One region of the Actinoallomurus rhizosphaericola genome, then DNA from elsewhere that is predicted to be linked to it. Evidence: riboswitches for the same ligand, from Rfam matches in the RefSeq annotation. Region 1 holds a riboswitch; the other holds the start of a gene.
What was found. A riboswitch is a leader RNA that binds a small molecule or an ion and turns the genes downstream of it on or off. The one in region 1 is predicted to bind thiamine pyrophosphate.
Positions count from the first base shown of each region.

Region 2: linked by a shared signal. The riboswitch ahead of tenA (thiaminase II) and the one ahead of NE234_RS34855 (purine-cytosine permease family protein) in region 1 are both predicted to bind thiamine pyrophosphate.

Region 1 is NZ_JAMXMW010000020.1:116,391-123,477, reverse strand. Features, by position in the region: gene NE234_RS34880 (alpha/beta fold hydrolase) at 1-332, opposite strand, end outside; gene NE234_RS34875 (CapA family protein) at 438-1,406, opposite strand; gene NE234_RS34870 (Fpg/Nei family DNA glycosylase) at 1,532-2,392, shown strand; gene NE234_RS34865 (SSI family serine proteinase inhibitor) at 2,420-2,959, opposite strand; gene NE234_RS34860 (rhodanese-like domain-containing protein) at 3,002-3,340, shown strand; TPP riboswitch at 3,365-3,481, shown strand; gene NE234_RS34855 (purine-cytosine permease family protein) at 3,472-4,833, shown strand; gene NE234_RS34850 (serine hydrolase domain-containing protein) at 4,885-6,162, opposite strand; gene NE234_RS34845 (hypothetical protein) at 6,578-6,883, opposite strand.
Region 2 is NZ_JAMXMW010000012.1:155,902-162,988, reverse strand. Features, by position in the region: gene NE234_RS25840 (hypothetical protein) at 1-337, shown strand, start outside; gene NE234_RS25835 (hypothetical protein) at 285-1,325, opposite strand; gene NE234_RS25830 (GNAT family N-acetyltransferase) at 1,533-1,979, shown strand; gene NE234_RS25825 (AraC family transcriptional regulator) at 1,990-2,751, opposite strand; gene NE234_RS25820 (sulfite exporter TauE/SafE family protein) at 2,837-3,625, shown strand; TPP riboswitch at 3,679-3,776, shown strand; gene tenA (thiaminase II) at 3,838-4,518, shown strand; gene NE234_RS25810 (DUF5753 domain-containing protein) at 4,618-5,280, opposite strand; gene NE234_RS25805 (hypothetical protein) at 5,493-6,032, opposite strand; gene NE234_RS25800 (beta-glucosidase family protein) at 6,369-7,087, shown strand, end outside.

The DNA.
Region 1 (7,087 bases):
CGGCCGAGCTGGTCGATCGTGGCGTTCGGTGGGGAGCCCCACCCCGACCGGCCGTGGCCGCGCAGGTCCCAGAGCACGACGCGGACCCGGCCGGCCAGCGCGTCGCGCTCGACGCGCCAGCTCGTGGAGTTCAGCAGGAACCCGTGGCAGAAGACGACGGTCGCGTCCGCATCGGGGGCCTCGGTCACCTCGACGTGGAGCCGGATTCCGTCGTCGGCCGTCACGGTCGGCGTGCGGAGATCGCCGGCGACGGCATCCCGCGTCTCCCCGGGTGATCCGCTCATCCACCAGCTGTGCCGGCCGAGGATTTTGGTGATTTCCGTCAAGGACATGGCCACCTCCGCCCGTTGCCGCTCCCAGCCTTTTACGGTGGCCCCTAACTCCAGTTTGGGTCATGGTGGAGGCATCGTCAAAGGCAGGAGCCCTGCTCAAGGACCTCACGGCGGTCCGGGACAGGCCACCGCGAGCCGGCCGTCCTCCTCGACGACCTCCGTCCCGAACGCCGCGCAGGCGCTGATGAACCGGTCCCGGATCCAGGCGTGGTCGGTGCCCGTCGCCAGGCGCGTACGGGCGTACTCCAGCGTGAGGGGGAACGCCGTCAGCCGGGTGATCCGCGAACCGTCGAGAGCGACGTGGAAGACCAGGCCGAGGTCGTTGCGCAGGGCCGGATCCACGGCGTAGTCGTCGACGAGGTCACCCAGGTCGTACAGCACGCGGCCGGACATGCCGTGGAAGACGTGCGCCGAGTGCCCGGCGATCAGGGTCGCCCCGGCGTCGACCAGCGCACGGGCGGCCACCTGGACGTATCGCGGGGGCTCCGTGGTCATGTTCGGGCCCCAGTGCGCCAGCACGAGCACGCGGAACCCGTCGGCGGACAGCCGGCGGATCCGGTCGGTGAGCCAGGACGGGATCTCGCGGCGCAGGTCCGCGTACGCCACTCCGGGCCTCTCCTCCAGGGCGGCGTAGTCGGCGGGATGGTCGGTGATCCCGAGGACGGCCACGGCCCCGTCCGCGGTGTCGAACAGGGCCGGTTCGCGCGCCCGGCGTACGTCGAGTCCCGCCCCGACGACCCGGATCCCGACCCGTGCCAGGTGGCCGAGCGTGTCCGTCAGCGCCTCGGGACCGTAGTCCAGGGCGTGGTTGTTGGCGAGCGTGACGCAGTCGATCCCCAGGTCGGCGAGGGTCTCCGCGGCCGGGGGCGGCGCGCGGAAGTGGAACGGCCTGCCGGGGGCCGGCCACGGCTCGCCGCGTGCGGAGACGCAGCACTCCAGGTTGACCAGGGCCAGATCGGCGGATCGGAAGATCTCCCGCACCTCGTCGGCGAACATGCCGTACGGGCCGCATGCCGCGATCCGCTCCGCGACCCCTCGGCCCAGCATCGTGTCGCCGCCCAGGGCGACCGTCATGGTCACATCGAGCTCCCGCCTCCAGGATGGTCGCGCCGAGCGCGCGCGGCCAAGGGACCAAGGTCCCCCGGCGGCGATCAGCCGTGTTCATCCACAGCCTGTGGACGGAGCCGTACTCTGGGACCATGCCGGAGCTGCCCGAGGTCGAGTCCCTCGCCGCCTTCCTGCGCGAGCACGCCGTCGGGCGGGTGATCGCGCGGATCGACGTGGCCGCCATCTCGTCGCTGAAGACGTACGACCCGCCGATCACCGCGCTGAACGGTCTCACGATCACCGAGGTCGCCCGCCACGGCAAGTTCCTCGACCTCGACGTCGACGGGATCCACCTCGTCATGCACCTGTCCCGGGCCGGCTGGCTGCGGTGGAAGGACGCGTTGCCGCCCGCGCCGCCCCGGCCGGGCAAGGGCCCGCTGGCCATGCGCGTCCATCTCGACGACGGCTCCGGGTTCGATCTCACCGAGGCGGGCACCCAGAAGCGGCTCGCGGTCTACGTCGTACGAGACCCGGCGGACGTGCCGGGCGTCCGGTCGCTCGGGCCCGACCCGCTCGGCGAGGGCTTCACCGTCGAGACGCTGAAGGGCATCCTCGACGGGCGGCGCACCCAGATCAAGGGGCTGCTGCGCGACCAGAGCGTGATCGCCGGGATCGGCAACGCCTACTCCGACGAGGTGCTGCACGTGGCGCGGATGTCGCCGTTCAAGCTGGCCGCGAGCTTCACCGACGAGGACGTCACGACGCTGTACGACGCGATCGTCCGCACGCTCGGCGACGCCGTCGAACGCTCCCGTGGCGTCGCGGCCAAGGACCTCAAGGGCGAGAAGAAGGAGGGCCTGCGGGTCCACGGCCGGGCGGGGCAGAAGTGCCCGGTCTGCGGCGACACGATCAGGGAGGTGTCCTTCGCGGACTCCGCCCTGCAGTACTGCCCCACGTGCCAGACCGGCGGCAAGCCGCTGGCGGACCGCCGGATGTCCCGCCTGCTCAAGTGAGCCGGCCCCGGCGGCCCTGCGGCCGGGTCAGCGCTCGGGCGGCGTCGCTCCGAACAGCGAGGCGAGGTTGCCCCACCGCTTGATCTCGCAGCCGTTCCTCCGGTTGAACGTCGCGTCGATCTTCTTGCCGTTCCAGGTGCCGGTGACCGTGGCGGTCTGCGGGCCGCCGTAGATCTGGGTGCACATCTGGTCCTTGGGCGTGGGCGCGAACGGGTCCTCCCCCTTCGCGGCCGCCGCGGCCAGCACCGTGCACGCCTGCTCGGCCGCCGGCAGGCTCCCGCCCACCGGGTCGCAGGTGAGCGTCCAGGACTTCGGCGCCGACGTCTGCGACGCCCGTACGGTGACGGTCAGACGGGTCCCGGCCGCCGACCCGCTCGGGGCGGGCGCGGTCGGAGAGGTGGTCGGCGCCGGTGTGCCCGGCGCCGCCGACGAGGTCGGGGTCGGGGAGTCCTTGCCGTGCGTGGCGGCGCCTCCGTCCCCGTTCTTGCAACCGCCCAGCGCAAGGGCGGCCAGGATGCCGGGGATGGCGAGGGCCGTGGGTCCCAGTCTGGAGAGAGATTGCCTCATGACGATTCGACTCCGGGCGATGACTCATGGTTCCTTTGACGGGTGAACTCTTTCAGGGAACAGATTCCCGCCGTGGAGGTCGCCAAGGTTCCGGACGACGCGTTCCTGCTGGACGTGCGCGAACTGGACGAGTGGCAGGCCGGTCACGCGCCCCGGGCCGTGCACATCCCGCTGAGCCAGCTCGGCGCCCGCGCCTCCGAGGTGCCGACCGGTGAGGACATCTTCGTCATCTGCCGGTCGGGGGCGCGCTCGGCGTCGGTGGTCGCGGCGTTCAACAACGCGGGCTGGAAGACCCAGAACGTCCAGGGCGGCATGAACGCCTGGGCGGCGGCGGGCCGTCCGATGGTCAGCGAATCGGGCGGGGAGCCATACGTCGCCTGATCGAGGTACATTTACGGCGGAAAAGTAAAGACCCGCGGGAGCTCGGACGACGACCGGGCTGAGAGGGCGGCTTCGAACGTGCCGCCGACCGCTCGAACCTGACCGGATAATGCCGGCGTAGGGAGTGTGCCTTGAGCGCTGCCGTCGAAGAGCGTTCGTCCAACGAGGCCCCGTACACCCTCGACCAGCCCGCACCGAAGGTCCTCAGCTTCTGGGACCAGAGCGCCTTCTGGGCGAACCTCGGCGTGAGCCTCCTCGCCTTCTCGGGCGCGTACACCGTGCTCGCCCCGGACGCCCAGGGCACGCCCCGGCTGCCCATCGTCGCCGGGATCCTCGCCATGGTCGTCGGCACCGCGATCGGCGGGATCATGCTCGGGCTGGCCGCCGTGCCCGGCACCCGCGCCGGCGTCCCGGCGATGATGCTGCTGCGCGGCCTGTTCGGCACGCGCCTGTCCTACATCCCCACCGTCATGAACATCCTGCAGATGGTCGGCTGGGGGACGTTCGAGCTGGTCACGATCGCGGGCGCGGCGAAGGAGCTCGTCGGCGGCGGCCCGCGCTGGGTGTACGTGGTCGTGGCGGGCGTGATCACGACCGTGCTGACGCTCTGGCCGCTCGGCTCGGTCCGGGTGCTGCGCCGGTACGTCACCGTCGCGGTCGTCCTCGCCCTCGGCTACTTCTACGTCCAGCTGGCCCGGCAGCCGCTGCCGAACCTCACCCACGGCTCGTGGAGCCACTTCTGGATCGGCGCGGACGCCGCGCTGGCCGTCTCCATCTCCTGGGTGCCGATGGCGGCCGACTACACGCGGCACTCCCGCTCGGAGCGGGCGGCGTTCGGCGCCGCGAGCGTGGCGTACGGCCTGACGCAGGTCGTCGCGTACGTCCTCGGGCTGCTGGCGCTCGCGCTCGTCGCCGGCGACTCCTCCAAGGTGTTCGGCCCGTTCCAGCACGTGGCGCTCGGCACGCTCTTCTTCGCCGTCTTCGTCCTGCGCGAGGTCGACCAGTCCTTCGCGAACGTCTACTCGACCGCGGTCTCCATCCAGAACCTCGTGACCCGCGCGGACCGGCGGGTGCTCACCGTGGTGCTGGGGGTCCTGACGACGGTGCTGGCCCTCGCGCTGAACATGGACAACTACGCGGGCTTCCTGACGCTGATCGGGTCGGTGTTCGTGCCCATGCTCGGCGTGCTCGCCGTCGACTTCTTCTGCTTCACCGGACGGCGCGGCTGGGACGTCTCCGACCGCGCCCCCGCCCGCTGGGGGATGATCGTCGCCTGGGCGGCGGGGATCGCGGCGTACCAGCTCATCAACCCCGGCCAGGTCGGCTGGTGGTCCCGGCTGTGGACGCACGCCCAGAGCGCCCTGCACTTCACCCCGGCGGACTGGATGAGCGCCTCGCTCCTGTCCTTCGCCGTCGCCGCGGCCGTCACCGCCCTGATCGGCGCCCTCCACCGCGGTCGGCCGGCCGCCGATCCCGACACCGCGCGCGCCTGAGTGCCCGCGCGGGCGCCCGCGCTCTTTCCGGAGCCGGGCGCCCGCGCGGGATCAGCCGGTGGCGGGGACGGGCTTGTCGAGCATCGTGCAGATGGCCGCGGTGACCAGCTCGTCCTCGGCCGTACCTGCCGCGGCGTCGGTCTTCAGACCGAAGTGGGTCGTGCTCAGCACCGAGACGGTGCGCCGTCCCGACTGGTCGGTGTAGTTGTCGCTGCGGTATCCCGGAAGCGCGCCGTCGTGCCCCCACACGGTGCCGCAGGGAGTGCGGACCTCCTCCAGGCCCAGCCCGTAGGAGCGGTTCAGCCCGTTCGCCTCGTCCTCTTGAGTGGTGACCATCATCTGGGCGAGCAGCGACTTGGGAAAGAGCCGGCCGGACATCAGGGCCTTGTCGAATCGGGCCCAGTCACTCGTGGTCGAGATGATGGAACCCGCAGCCCCGTCCCACGACTGGTCGATCCCGGTGACGTCGACCCGCTCGCCGCGGGCCGGTCCGACGAAGCCGAAACCCGCCGGCGTACCGGGCGGCAGGATCGGCGCGAGGTGCGCCGCGTCGGGCTCGTACCCGTGGGCGAACCGGCGATCGGCGGGGTCCGGGGCATCGGTGGACAGGGAGGTGTGCCGAAGCCCCAGCGGTCCGGCGATACGGTGCTGGATCAGGTCCGCCACGCTGTGTCCGGTGACCTTCTCCACCAGCAGGCCGAGCGCGATGTAGTTGGTGTTGCTGTAGGCCCAGCCCTGACCGGGCGGGAACTCCACCGGCAGCCTCGTGCCCACGGCGAGCAACTGCGCGGCCGTGGGCCGCTCCGCCTGATGGCCGGTCATCAGCGCCAGCGCCTCGGGTTCGTACGCGTAGTCGGCCAGGCCGCTGGTGTGGTTCAGCAGCATCCGCACGGTGATGTTCCGGCCGTTCGGAACGGCTCCGGGAAGCCAGTTCTCAATGGGATCGTCCAGCGCGACGCGGTGTTCGGCGACGAGTTGCAAGACCAGCGTCGCGATGATCGTCTTGGTGTTCGAGCCCATCCGGAACTCGTCGTCCTCGGCCAGTGCGTGATCAGGGATGCTCCACGTGGCCTGCCGGACGATGTTCACGACCGGGCCGTGCCCGTCGTCCACCCGGACGATCACCCCCGGGACACCGGCGGCCGTGGCCTTGTCGGCGCTCTCGATCAACTGCCGGGTCCGCGACGTCCTCGCGGTGTCCCCTCCGCCTCTGTGCGCCTGCGCCGACGCTGGGGCGGCCACCACGACACCGACGCCGAGCGCCAGCCCCAGCACCGCCGCCATCCGCCGAGAGGGGGCCGAGCCGAGCCGCTTGGTCTTCCGCGCCATGCTGATTCTCCTTCGAAGGCGGTCGTCGATGTCGAAGACGCTAGAAGCCACCGCGGTGCGCTTCGATAGGGCGAAGCCCCCATTGGTGGTGGTGCTGGGGCCACCCCACGACCGTGGCGCGCCACCCGGTGGAGCCTGGCGGAGCCGGGGTGACGCTCACTCTCAGGCTCGGAGGGTGGGGACCCGAAGCAGTTGCACGCACTGACCGCGGGCGCGACCGTGCTCATGGGCCGCCCACCTGGGAGCCCACGGTTCCGGCCGCTGCCGGGTAGGCGGACCCTCGTGCTGTGCGCACGCCGCAGGAGGGCGCCGACACGTTCCCCGACCTGACACAGGCGCCCGGCTCTTTCGGGAGCCGGGCGCCCGGCGGGGTCGGCCGGTGGCGGGGGTCGGCCGCCCGGTCATCAGGGCCTCGTCATGAAGTGGGCCCCCACTCACTCGGGTCGGAGACCACGATTCCGGTCGCGCCGTTCCCCGACCGGTCGATCGCGGTCGCGCCGTTCCACGCACCGTGGGCCGGTCCGGCGAAACCGGAACCCGCCGGCGCGCCGGCCCTGCCGGCAGTCTCGACGGACCGCCGGGTCTGTGACGCCCGCGCGGTGTCGTGCGCCTGCGCCGATGCCGGGCCGGCCACCACGACACCGAGAGCGAGCGCCGGCCCCAGCACCGCCGCCGTCCGCCGAGAGCCGGTCGAGCCGAGCCCCTTGATCTTCCGCGCCATGCCGATTCTCCTTCGGGTGCGGTCGTCGATATGGAAGAGGCTAGAAGCTACCGCGATGCCGCTTCGATAGGGCGATGTCCACTTCGGGGGGTGGTGCCTGCCCCACCTCGGCGCTTCCGCGCGGCCACGGGGAGGGCGAGTGGCCGAATAGCCCGGCGCGGGGGCCGTACGGCGGTCATCATGGGAGGTACGGAGCGCGGGGAG
Region 2 (7,087 bases), on a different contig from region 1:
GACGCTGCTGAGCGAGTTCCCCCGCGAGTTCTCCGCGTTCTCCTTCTTGGAGTCCAATGGTGATCTCGGCGTGCCCATCGAGCCGTATCTCGCGCACTGGGAGACGCGCGAGAATGAGGCGGCGGCGCGTCACCTGGCATGGCTCGTCGCGGATATCTGGTTCGGCGCTTTCTCCAAAGCCGCGTGGTACACCACGCTCGAACATTGGGTCGAAGGCAGCGCCGTGGCGCGCCTGCTGGACGCTGCGGCGTCCACTGCGAGCACTCCCGACGCCGCCGCGGAGCTCAACCGCGCGCGCGAACTCCTAGATCAGTCACAGACGGCCGAGGAGCCGTGAGCCCGCGCAACTCCGTCGCGATGATCCAGGCGACGAGGAGGTCCACGGCGAGGCCGGACAGCGCCGCGAACTGGTTGATCGTGAACTTGAAGACCTGTCCGGCGAGGATGTCGACCAGCAGGGCCGCGTTGCACAGCCGGAAGGCCGCCGGGCGGTCGCGGGCGAGCCGCAGCACCCCGTACCCGCCCAGCGCCGCCGAGACGACGGCGCAGCAGGCCACGGCCACGACCGCGAGGGTCTGCCGTTCGGCGGGATGCGCGGTGATGACGTCGTCGGCGAGGACCCCGGCGAGTGTCAGCGCTCCCTGCGCGGCCGGGTAGCAGACGGCGATGTCACGGACGACGCGGTGTCTCGCCAGGCGACCGGCGAGACCGCGGACGCGGGCGGCCGCCGTACACACCGGTCCTGGTACGTACGGCCGGCGCTCCGGCACCGCGTCGAGGAGACGCAGGAGCGCAGCGGGCACCTCGCCGTCCAGGTCCGCGATCAGGCGCACGGCCGCTCGGCGCTCCTGCGGCGTCAGCCCCGGGCTCAATCCGGCGAGCGCCGTCGAGGCGGCGTTGGCCGTACGCTCGCGCGGGCTGAGCGGCGCCCGTGCGCCGGCCCACTGGGAGACGAGGACCAGCCCGGCGAAGGTCAGGTAGATGAGCCCGGCGGCCGGCCGGTAGAAGTATCCGGTCTTGTTCACCAGCTTGCCGATCTCGTCGATGAACAGGCCGAAGCCGACCCCGCCCACGATCGCGGCCCACAGCCGCGCCGCTCTGCCGAGGAAGGCGACGGCGATGCCCAGGCCCACGGCCATGAGCAGGCCGCCCCACAGGGCGTGCGCGATGTGCAGGTTCCCGCCGCCCACTTTGGGATAGCCGGTCTGCGCCAACAGGGCCCGCGTGACCAGGACAGTGGCGATTCCGGACAAGACGAACCCGCGAAGGTACGGCGCCGCGTCGGCCGCGCGGATGAGCCCGAGTCGGTGCATCGAAGGTCGCATCGGACGCTCAACCTACGGACGCACCGGTCGGCCGCGCATTGCCGCCATCCCCCGCTTCGCGGGTACGGCCAGCCCTACCGGAAGCCTGGACTGGTCTCGCCCTTTCGGGGGCGAGTGGCCGTGTTCGCGCCGATCGCTCGTCCGTACGCTCGGGAGCCGAAGGCGGGCCGTCGACGGCCAGGCCCCATCCGATCGTGCAGGAGACCGATGATCAGCGTTCGCAGGCTCGTTCCGTCCGACCGAGCCGCCTGGGAGGAACTGTTCCGCGGCTACATCGCCTTCTATGGGCGGGTCGAACCCGACGAGATGTACGAGGGCGCCTGGCGGGAGTTCGAGGCGGACACCCGCATCCACGCGCTCGGCGCGGAACTCGACGGACGGCTCGTCGGCATCGTGCACTTCCTCACTCATCCCAGCACCTCGATGCCGGACGCCGACGTCTGCTACCTCCAGGACCTCTTCACCGAACCCGACGCACGAGGCAGGGGCGTGGGCCGCGCGCTGATCACGGCGGTCACCGACTGGGCGCGGGCCCACGGCTGCTCCCGGGTCTACTGGCACACCCAGGAGTCGAACGCCACGGCCCGGCGGCTGTACGACGCGATGGCCGAGAACAACGGCTTCATCCGCTACCAGATCGACCTGGCGCGATAGGTCAATGCCGCTACGGCCGGGAGAAGCGGGACGGTGGCCGGCCGAAGGCGCGAGTGAAGGCGGTGGTGAATGCGGCGGGTGAGGCGTAGCCGAGGCGGGCGGCGACCTCGGTGACGGTGGCGGCACGCAGGAGAGGAACCGCAGCGAGGAGACGGGCGCGGGTGCGCCAGACGGCGGGGCTGAGGCCGGTCTCGCGGCGGAAACGGCGGGTGAAGGCGCGTTCGCTGGTGGACAGGTGGGCGGCCCATTCGGTGTTGGTCACCCCGGCGTCGGGGGCGGCGAGGTAGGCCCGGCAGAGGGCGGCGAGGTCGGCGGATGCCGGAAGGGCGACGTGCAGTGGAAGAGGCGTGAGCGCGGCGATCTCGTGGAGGAGCAGGGTGGCGATGCCGCCCTCCCGGCCGGCCAGGTCGTACTCGGCGGGGAACGCGACAGCGGCGAGGAGGAGTTCCCGGAGCAGCGGAGTGACGTCCGCGACCGTACAGGCCGCAGGCCACCACGGGACGGCGTCGGGCTCGATATAGAGGCTCCGGGTGCTGACGTCGAGCATCCGGACGCGATGACGGATGGCGGGCGGGATGAGGACGGCGCGGTCGGTGGGGACGGTCCAGGTGCCGTCGCGAGTCTCGACGATCATGACGCCGGTGGCGCCGTACAGGAACTGCGCGCGGCGGTGCTCGTGCCAGTCGAGCAGGTGCCCGGGCGGGTAGTCGGTGCCGATCGGGAGGACGGCGCGGGAGAGGTGGTCGACCTCGGCCAGCGACACGTTCTTCACCCGACCAGGCTAGTGGCCGAGACACGAAGGAATGATGCCGATCTTCGAATGCGCGCGCTCGACCCGGCCTGATGGTCTTGAGTCCGTGGAACTCGTCGTACTGCTCGGGATCGGGCTGATGACCGGGGTGACGACCGTGCTGTTCGGCTTCGGGGGTGGATTCGTCACGGTGCCGGTGGTGGTGTGGTCGGACGCCGCCCTGGGATCCGGCGCGATGCGGGTCGCCACGGCGACGTCCGCCCTCGTGATGGTGGTGAACGCGGGATTGGCCACGGCCGCCACCCGCCGGAACCTCCTGGCGGCGCTGCGCGGCCGCGCCGTCCTGCTCACGCTGCTCGCGGCCGGCGGCGCGGCCGGCGCGCTCCTGACGCGATTCGTCCCACCCGGCCTGACCCGGTGGGCCTTCGTCGGGTATCTCGTTGCGGCGATCGTGGACCTACTGGTACGCCCCGGCTTCATCCGCCCGCACGCACCGGGCGAGGCCGCACCGCGCGGCCCGCGGCCGATCCCCGCCGCCCTGGGCGCACCGATCGGCGCGGTCGCGGCGTTCCTCGGGGTGGGCGGCAGCGTCATGACCGTCCCGATGCTCCGCCGCGCCGGGCACTCCATGCACGCAGCGACCGCGCTGGCCAACCCGCTCACCCTCGTCATCGCGGTACCGGCCGCCCTCGTCTCCCTGCCCGCCGGCCCGGCCGCCGGCGCTCATCTCATCGGCCTCATCGACCCGACGGCCGCCGCCTGCCTGCTCACCGGCGCGATCCCGGTCATCATCGCGTTTCGCCGCCGCCCCCCGCGTATCCCCGACCACCTGTACGCCCGGTCCTACCTCGGCCTGCTCGTCCTCGTGACGATCACGATGCTTGCGGCGGCGTGATCCACTCCCATGCCCCCGTGAGTGGTAAGTCCCGGCCGGTCCTTGTTACGGTCGGCGGTGACGCGGGGTGCCCGGTATCTCCCGGGCTGAGAGCAGACCCGTTGAACCTGATCTAGTTAGGGCTAGCGAAGGGACGTCGCCGTGACCGGTTCTCTCCTGGTGCTGTCGCGCGTCCGTACCGTGCCGTCCGCCGACCGCTGAAGGAGATCCCGATGTTCTGTGACGAGGTGTGGAAGCGCTCGGCCCGGCTGCTCGGCGCGATCCACGAGCACCCGTTCAACACCGCACTGAGCGCGGGCACGCTGGACCGTGAGCGGTTCGCGTTCTACATCGTGCAGGACGCCCGCTACCTGGAGGCGTTCTCCCGGGCGCTCGCGGTCGCCTCGACGCGGGCCACCGACACCGACGACGCCGTCTTCTTCGCCGAGAGCGCGCACGCCGCGCTGGCGGCGGAGCGCACGCTGCACGCCGGCTACATCGAGGAGTTCGGGCTGACCGCCGAGGACCTGGCGGGCATCGAGACGTCCCCGACCTGTCTCGGCTACGCGTCGTTCCTCCAGGCGACGGCCCTCGCCGATCCGTATCCGGTGCTGGCGGCGGCGGTACTGCCGTGCTTCTGGGTGTACCAGGACGTCGGCACGGCCCTGCTCGAGAACACCGCGGACGTTGAGGAACACCCGTACCGCGCTTGGATCGCGACCTACTCCGACCCGGCCTTCGCCGAGTCCACCGAACGTGCCAAGAGCATCACCGACCGCCTGGCCGCGACGACCGATCCGGCCACCCGCGAGGCGATGACCAGCGCCTTCTTCCGCGCCACCGAGTACGAGTGGATGTTCTGGGACAGCGCCTGGCGCCGCGAGACCTGGCCCACCGCCGAGTGGCTCAGGTAGGCGTCATGAGCCGAGGCGCGGCCGTACGGTCCCGGTGATCGCAGGGACCGTACGAGCCGCGCCGTGTCGCTCAGTGATCGAGGTCGATCTCCTGCGAGGTCAGCGACGCCACCTCGACGCACGCCTCGTCGTTGACCGCGGTGCTAATTGAGCTTTTGCGCCACTGCATCGCCATTCGGTGGTCTCCAATCGCCGTTCGATCAGGATGCGCGAGGCGTCTTCGGACGCTGCCTTCTGTCCGATCCGGTCGAGGTCCAGTTTGAACTGGTCGACCTCGCCGCACATCTCGATCAGCCGACCACCTCTCGCTGCTCCAGCGTAGGCAATATCGCGGGAATCGACAGTGATGATGCGGAAGGGGCCGTCCTTCCCGATATGCGCTCCTGCCGAGCGCGGGATGATGCGAATGGAGACGTTAGGCCGCTGCATCAGTTCGAGCAGGTGCCGGAGTTGCGCCTGCATGACCTCGGGTCCGCCGATGCAGTCGTCCAGGACGTCCTCGTCCAGGAGGACCCAGACGTAGGGCGGATCCGGCCTGCCCAAGATAGTGGCCTGTCGTTCCATCCTGGCCTTGAGTGTCTCGTCGAGGTCCTTGCCGTCGCTGCTGGTTTGCAGCAGGGCTCGCGCGTAGTCCTCGGTCTGGAAGGGAGGTGGAATGTACTGCCCTTGGTAGATCCTGATCAGTTGGGCGACGGCCTCGTACGCGGTGATCGACTGGGCCCAGTCGGGGTTGTGGCCGTTCTGGGCGTACCAGAGCAGCAACTCGAAGAGGCCGCTGGACCGCCTACGAGTTCGCGCCCAAATACGGGGAGGCCGAGGAGTACCCGAGCTTCGCCGAACTGTTCCACGCGAGCAAGGATCTGATGATCAGGCTCGCCGAAAACGAGAGCTAAGTGGCCTGCGCCGCAGGTTCTCGTGGTCAGGCCGCGGTTGGCAGAGCAGGCTGATCATCGTATCCGCTCCAGATCGATCGGTCAGCCCGTCAGGCGGACGCGCCAAGGGGCGGGTGCGATCGACGCGAGGTCGCGGGCGAATCGGGTGGTGAGCCAGCGAGACGACCTACCCGGAGCGGTGATTCCTCTGCATCCGGAAAGCTGGGCATCGACCAGTTCCGCCTTCGCATGCTTGGACTGTTCGAAGTACAGTTCGGCGCCCAAGGCATCGTCCATTGGGCAGTTGAAATTTCCGGACGGCCATTTCGGCGCCGCTTCGACGTCCTTGGCAAGGCGTCGCGCCGAATCGGCATCCCCCCGCGTCAACTCGGCACGGCAGGGGTGCTGATTCATACCAGGCAGCCACACGACGACAACGCCGGCGGGGTTCGGGTGGACCGCGACCAGACCCCTCGGGCGGGCACTGTCTGAAGCACGACGCACGATGCACGGCTTAGCGTCGCCCACCGCCCGCACCATCGCTGACGGCGCCGAAGCCGGCGGCACGGCCACGACCGGATCCCCCTCACGCGCACCGACGAGCGAGCACCCCGCCCCAGCCGACGCGAGAACCAGCGTCATGATCACTAACAGTCGCCGCATACCTCGACGCCTCCGAAACCGGACAGCGCCCTAGACCCAAGAGCGCGCACCTCCTTCCATTCTGGCGCTTCCGAGAGACCCTCCGCACTCCGACCTCGGGTTTCGGTCAGTGGACCATCTGTCTTGTGGATAGTCCGTATACGCCATTCGAATAGCGGCTGGACCAGCGGTTTCGTTCCCGCCGGGACCGGAATCGCCGGGAAGTCTTGTTTCGGAAGATCCCGGTCTGGCTTACTCCGAGCAGCGGAAACGGCCTGGCCAGGCGATCGCCGTGGTTTCACCCCGCCCCGATCCGGGGCTCACGAATGGAGCACGATGCTCGGCAAGAGAACAGCGGCGGCCGCCGCGTGTGCGGCCGCCCTCCTGTTGTCCCTCTCCTCCCCCGCCGCCGCCTCCCCACCGTCGAACCAGGCGAACGGGTCTCCTTCGATCGCCGCGAACGCGCCGTGGACCTCGACGGTCACCTGGCTGGTCGGCCGGTTGTCCGTCGATGAGAAACTCCGACTCGTCCACGGCGGCACGGACCCCGATCCGCACGGCGAGGCCGGCATCATCCTGGGCGTGCCCCGGCTCGGGATTCCCGACATACGGCAGGCCGACGCACACGGTGTCAACGTCTACAAGGACGCCACCGCCTATCCGACCCGGCTCGGGCTGGCCGCCTCGTTCGACCGCGACGCCATCACGCGGTTCGGCCGCAGCGTCGGCACCGAGGGACGGGCGCTGGACGTCGACCTGATCTACGGGCCGCAGGTGGACCTGGCCCGGATGCCCACCTGGGCGCGGAACATGACGACCTACGGCGAGGACCCCTACCTGGCCGCGCAGCTCACCGGCCGGGAGATCAACGCACTGCAGAGCACCGGCCTGATGTCGCAGGTCAAACACTTCACCATCTACAACGGGCAGGACCAGAACACACCGTCGGTCGTGACCGACCAGACCGCGCACGAGCTGTACCTGCAGCCCAGTGAGGCGGCCGTCAAGGACGGCAAGGTCACCTCGGTGATGTGCTCGTACGCCAAGTTCCAGAT